3 regions of the Brevibacillus halotolerans genome follow, and region 3 is predicted to be linked to each of the others. Evidence: riboswitches for the same ligand, from Rfam matches in the RefSeq annotation. Region 3 holds a riboswitch; each other region holds the start of a gene.
What was found. A riboswitch is a leader RNA that binds a small molecule or an ion and turns the genes downstream of it on or off. The one in region 3 is predicted to bind cobalamin.
Positions count from the first base shown of each region.

Region 1: another riboswitch for cobalamin. It lies ahead of O0550_RS17300 (hypothetical protein); the one in region 3 lies ahead of O0550_RS15960 (FecCD family ABC transporter permease).
Region 2: another riboswitch for cobalamin. It lies ahead of nrdI (class Ib ribonucleoside-diphosphate reductase assembly flavoprotein NrdI); the one in region 3 lies ahead of O0550_RS15960 (FecCD family ABC transporter permease).

Region 1 is NZ_JAPTNK010000014.1:102,753-104,957, reverse strand. Features, by position in the region: gene O0550_RS17305 (serine hydrolase domain-containing protein) at 1-316, opposite strand, end outside; cobalamin riboswitch at 616-812, shown strand; gene O0550_RS17300 (hypothetical protein) at 981-1,205, shown strand; gene mmgD (citrate synthase) at 1,202-2,205, shown strand, end outside.
Region 2 is NZ_JAPTNK010000007.1:199,629-201,833, forward strand. Features, by position in the region: gene nrdE (class 1b ribonucleoside-diphosphate reductase subunit alpha) at 1-541, opposite strand, end outside; gene nrdI (class Ib ribonucleoside-diphosphate reductase assembly flavoprotein NrdI) at 507-932, opposite strand; cobalamin riboswitch at 1,132-1,328, opposite strand; gene xerS (tyrosine recombinase XerS) at 1,818-2,205, shown strand, end outside.
Region 3 is NZ_JAPTNK010000012.1:145,018-147,222, forward strand. Features, by position in the region: gene O0550_RS15960 (FecCD family ABC transporter permease) at 1-855, opposite strand, end outside; cobalamin riboswitch at 1,106-1,302, opposite strand; gene O0550_RS15965 (DUF421 domain-containing protein) at 1,703-2,205, opposite strand, start outside.

The DNA.
Region 1 (2,205 bases), on a different contig from region 3:
GCACTAGTAATCCATTCGTCTTTGTTCGTTGCAAAAAGTCTTCAATAGCTAATGTTTGATCTTTGTATGTATAAGTTTGGGGCAACTCTTTTTGTAATGTATCAAAATGGAAAACAGGCTGCGATGCTTCTATAGCGCGACTTGGAAAAATATTGTCCATGCTCTGAAAATTATAGCTAAGCTTATCCTTATTCAGCACGTGAATAATGTTCCAATTCCGAATTACTGCCCATATGAGGAGAAGTAATATAGCAGCAACAACGATACTTATGCTATACCACCATATTTTCTTTTTCGATAGTTGTTTACTCTTCAAGAAATACCCTCCTTTATTTACCTAATTATGGTATTTCATTTGATTATAAGATAGCGGGATATTCTTGTTCAATATATTGGGTTTTTATCCTGTTTTTAGAATATGAGGACTTATGATTTTACATTCATTCGTTTATTGCTAAACAGAACATGAAGCGGCTATTGGTTATTTTTTGTTTAGAGAGTGTATATACATGTACAAGAAGTTCAACATGATAATATCAAAGCAATAAAGTCACTACAGATATAAAATTAATAATTGTAATTTTTTAGACTATTTGTTATGTTTAAGCTGAAAATCAAATAGGTGTAGAAACAGGTGCAGATAACCTTCGTTATTTGCTTAAAAGGGAAGTTCGGTTAGAATCCGACGCTGTCCCGCAACTGTAAATGAGAGCTATTCGAAAAAATGCCACTGTTTTCATTCAAATGAAAATGGGAAGGTTCGAATCGCGATGATCATGAGCCAGGAGACCTGCCTGTTTTAGCACACACATCAGTTCCTACGAGGATAGGAGGTGTTACGTGCGAGCGATGAAACATGTGGTATTTTAAGATTTTTACATGTTTATTTGAGTTTTTCGCTTTCGCCCATTAACAACAACTTTCTTTTAGGAAGTTGTTTTTTTGCGTGTTGCGCTGCTTTGAAGTCTAGGAGGGATTTTTTGTTTGGGACAGTAGGATATTTCAGAAATTATTTCAACACAGCAATCATGAACAATCTAAGTTTAGAAAGTCCTAATTCGCTAGAAGTCATTTATGGTCTATTAGGGAATGAAATCAAGCGACAAGACGTTACAGAGGAAGTCAAAACAGATTACTATCGCAACCTTGAAAAAGCCTACAAGCTAACCAAAGAACAGTTATTTGGAATGGAGGAAGAAGAATGAACGAGCTTGAAAAATTTTCTCCTGGGCTAGACGGTGTGGTGGCTACAGAAACAAGCATTTCCTACCTTGATACCATACAAGAGGAAATCGTGATTCGGGGTTACGATCTGATTGAGCTTTCTAAATCCGTTAGCTATGTCGATATTATTCATCTTTTACTGGAGGGACGGCTTCCCGATCAGGCAGAGAAAAACTCTTTGGAAACAAGCATGCTAGAGCGAGATGAATTGCCTAGTGCGGTGTTTGAGGTTTTAAAGCTGTTGCCTGAGCAGACACACGCTATGGATGGCCTGCGAACAGGAATTTCCGTTCTGGGAGGGTATGATCATCGAATTGACGATCGCTCCATGCTTGTTAATAAGGAGCGGGCTTATCGGTTATTAGGTCAAGTTCCTAGCATAGTGGCTAATAGTTATCGGATTCTGACCAAAAAGGAGCCATTCCATCCAGACAAAAATGTACCGTATAGTGCTAACTTTTTCTATATGGTCACCGGGAGAAAGCCATCGCCGATTGAGGAAAAAATATTTGATCTGTCTTTGCTTTTGTACAGCGAGCATGAGATGCCGAATTCCACGTTTACAGCAAGGGTCATCGCTTCTACGCAATCGGATTTGTACGGAGCTTTGACGGGGGCGGTTGCTTCCTTGAAGGGTAGTCTTCATGGGGGAGCAAATGAGGCTGTTATGCACTTATTGCTAGAGGCAGGGACAATTTCCAAGTTCGAGGAGATGTTACGTACCAAGCTGTCCAACAAAGAAAAGATAATGGGATTTGGTCACCGGGTCTATATGAAAAAAATGGACCCGAGAGCGACAATGATGAAAGGAGCCTTACAGCAGCTATGTCATATAAAAGGGGACGATCTTTTATACCACATGTGTGAATCCGGTGAGAGGATTATGGAGAGGGAAAAGGGACTTTACCCGAATTTGGACTACTATGCAGCGCCTGTGTATTGGATGCTTGGGATTCCTATTCCATTGTATACACCTATCTT
Region 2 (2,205 bases), on a different contig from region 3:
CGCCAATTTTGCTTAGTTGCAAAGCTGAATTAATAGAGAACCCAATCGAATTCATTGAATCATCTACCTCAAGCAAGAAACAGCTAACTAGCTCCCCGCGACGTTTTTTACCTGCATTCAAGAAGGTAGGAGTAGCAGGCTGATATTCTTGTGAGATTAACAGGTCTGCATATTGCAGTGCTTTTTCGCTATCCCCTTTTGCTAGGAACAAGGAAACTACAGCAATTCGATCCTCGTAACGTTCAAGGAATTTGCTTCCATCGTTCGTTTTCATCGCATAATTATTATAAAACTTGAATGCACTCATGAAGGATGGGAAGCGGAATTTTTTATCATATAAATAGCGATAGACCCGTTCGATATCGGCGAATTCATAGCCTTCAAACACTTCAGCTTCATAGTAGTCATTTTCAATTAAATAGTTAATCTTCTCACGTAAGTTATGGAAAAAGACCGTATTCTGATTTACGAAATCAACGAAATAGCTCTTCGCTGCCTCTAAATCTTTATGAAACTGAAATTTCCCGTCTTTCTTCACCATAATTTCGTTGTTCAACGTGATCCATTGTGGTAGTTGCGTGGACAAAGTGAAATACCTCCTGCTTAAAAGTTTCTACATCTCGTTTGGTACCGCTCAATTCAAATTTCATGACCAATGGTACATTGTATTGTTCGGCTATCTGGTCAGCTGCAAGTCCGTAGCGAGTCCCCCAATTCATGTTCCCGCTAGTTGCAACTCCCTTCATCCATTGAGAGTGTTGCGTTAGAAATTGTCGTGTCGTTTCAGGAACTTGTCCAAATCCCGTTGTATATGTAATCAGAATGAAAGGTTCGTTTATGACGATATCATCGGAAATTTGTATACAGCGAAAATCTAGTTTTTGGACAAAGCGTTTCACATTTCCTGTTTTGGAATCATATACGATCAGCATCGATACACCCCCCTTTCATGTATAAAGGACATAAGATGGTAGCCAAGCTGACTGCTGATAAATGCCGCTTTTTGCCAACATAAAAAGCTCATCCCTTCATGGGTGAGCTTTAAAACGGCACAACAAAGAAAGAATAGCAAAGCAAATAGCCGCTACTATTTAATCCCCGTACCGTTTCAACTTCCCACTCCCCGAAGATGCGAAACTAAGAGAATGGGCAGGTCTACTGACTTGTGTTTCACTTTACTTTGAGCCCTTCCCATATAAGTCGCCTGAGACATGCTTATACAGTGGTTTTGCTCATTTCATCCACACTTACAGTTGCGGGGACAGCTCTGGAATTTCACCAGATTCCCTATTAAGTCGCAAAATGACACCTAATTCTCGGCGGTAAAGTAACTTTTTATCAGTATGTAGTATATAACATTCATATGAGACACTAAATGTAGTCTTGTCACCTAGCATACAATGTTTCTATCAAAAGAGCAAGATACAAAATGCCTACGAGTTAAATTAAAACTCGACTCATAAATTGACAGAAAAACAGGCTAGATTTCATGCAAAACTGCCTCTTTTATATGTTTTTCCAGCTCATAATTACACTCCTATTCTTGTATAACAGAGCATCAGCTCAGACTGTTACAGCATATCTAGTAACGTAACTATTACTGGGAAACTCATAACTAGACCTCGACAAACAGGCGTAGGGGCTAACACAATTAACCATATTTAGCTTGTTTCATAAGAACGAATGTTCTATACTTAAGTAAGCTATCTACATCCCTTACAGATATATCATTGTACCAGTATAAAGTCATTTTGATAACATGTTTATATGTATTTATTTTAATAGACGAAGTTGAGCAAAGGATGGTGGTCATTCTCATGTCTATTACAAAACAACGGGATTCCTTGCAACTCCTTGAGAAAATCCCTTCTTTTCCTTGGTTTGTTGAAAAATATGTGGATCACAAAAGATCAAAGCGCGCTTCGGTCTCCACTTTACTCGGCTACCTACGTGATTTTGAGTTCTTTTTTCGTTGGCTAATGGCAGAGGGACTTTCCACCGCCCAGGAAATGAGCGAAATTACACTCGATGAATTAGAGGGACTACGTAAAGAAACCGTCGAAGCCTATCTTCTCTACTTACAGGACTCTCACTTATTTGAGCGTTCGCTGCTATTAACAAAACCCACTAAAAGTGCAAAAAAGGAATACAGTGATTTGACAATATCTCGCAAGCTGTCAAGTTTAAAATCCCTGTTTTACTATT
Region 3 (2,205 bases):
ACCGCTTACAGCAACCAGTAAGCCTGTAACGAGAGAAATCGTAATCAGTAGAATCTTACGCATATTTTCTGGATGTAGACCAAGTAGCGTAGAGGTTTCTTCCCCTAGGATCAACAAATTTAGATTGCGTGCATTTACCCATAAAAATATAAAGAACGAAAGTACTGCAATCGTTGGCAATACAAGTGACTCCCACTTGGCACGAGTGAAGCTTCCCATCATCCAGTACAGCACACTTGAAAGGCTTTCCGCTCTTGGTGCCAGCATAATAAAAAAACTAGTAAGCGCTGACAACATAATAGACACAGCTATTCCAGCTAACAAGAGACGTATTAGCTGCACCCTTCCGCCAACCAAAGACAAAAGAAACACCAATATAACGGAAGCCAAAGCACCTAAAAAGGCCGCTAAAGAAAGCGCATACGAACCAAATACTCCCAAACTACCAAATAACAGCACTGCTGTTGCTCCCACCGATGCCCCTGATGATACGCCTAAGATATATGGATCAGCTAAAGGATTACGAATCAATGCCTGAATCGCTATCCCAACAATAGACAGCCCGGCACCTACAACCGCAGATAATAAAACACGTGGCAGTCGAATATCCCAAACAATATGCATCTGCGCGTTAGACACGTCTGTCCCTACCCATTGTTGTACAAAAGGAACATGTGAGCCTATGACCTTCCAAACGATAACTGGGTCTATTTGTACTGGTCCCAGCATGATTGCAACCGTCAGCGATAAAAATAATACCACGCCGCTTCCCATCAATTTCGCTATCCAATTTTTTGTATATTGCGTACCGATGCTGTTTACTGACCTTGGGGCTGTCGTGGCGGTTTGTTGCATGCTTCTCCCCCCTATGTAAAACAAAGTAACGAAATGAAATTACTAACTCGGTGACCACCCAAGCTTCAAGTGCAGGTGGCACCGTAATTGGACCTCTACGCCCCGCTAACATGTTATTCCTTAAAGATTCGCACAAAAAAGCATCCGTTCCAAAAGGAGACAGATGCTTGGGTTTTTGGACAAATCAATTCCTATAGGTGTATGTACACTATCATCATACGACCTACCCAAACACCTGCCCATCCTCGTGGGAGTGTTACATCTTACGGCAGGTCTCCTGGCTCATGAATCCTCGCAAGCATCCTCCCTTCCCATTCTCTGCAAAAGTGAACAGTGGTGTATCGGATGTTGCTCCTCATTTACAGTGGCGGGACCGCATCGGATTTTCACCGAACTTCCCTTTTAAGTCTGATCCTGAAATCAAACACCGTAACATGGCTATAAATCAGTTGTAATTGTTTGTGAGTGTAACACGATTTGGTGGAACATGGCAAGGTAATGGTGAATTTGTGATAGGTTTGTAAGAACTTTGTAAAATATTTACGTAATGTTTGTAGTTTAGTAGTAATCGGTCCAGTTGTTTGTTCACATAATGTTAATTATGTTATTTAATTTATACCAAAATTTCTTTCTTTCTCATTTTATACCACTCTTCGTTTCTATCTTTCCTTGAATGTAATAGAAAGGCAAAAAAGCTATCCAATTCAGGATAGCTTACCTTCCCAATCAAATTTCCCCCTGCCATTACCAAGTTCCTGTCATGTAGCCTAAGCATTAGCCTCTTGATAATTTTAGTAACTTGTCTGGACAAAGTTTCTATTATAAAGGCTTCTGTATCGATCCCTTATTAGCTCTGTAAAAAAGGTTTTACCTCTTCTATTATTTTTTTTAAGCTTTGAGCCCCCTTTTCATATTCCTTTTTAGCCATGTTATTTTTTGTTTCAAGTGAAAAAGTCTCCAAATCTGCTTGGCATTTTTTCAACGTAGACAACGTCAATGGTTTTTCCTGAGGGACTGGTACAGTAATCTGGTCATCATATAAATCTACATTCAATTGCCCATAACTATCTACTTGTCCTATATAAACGTTTTCCAATGGTATTCCCATCTTATTGAGAGTTGTGTGGAGCCATCTTTTCGACAATCCTGTGGTTGCTAAAGGCTCTAACATGACATTCCCATCCAAAATGACCGTTTGAGGCTCTCGGCTTGGAGCTCCTTGGATATTCAGATCTTTGGCAGTAAGCGGTTGATTTTCTTTTTTGAGCAGGACACTAATCTGACCATTCTGCTCTAATAGTGCATACTCAACATCTGCAATCGAGAATACATCTTTTAGGCGCAATTGTT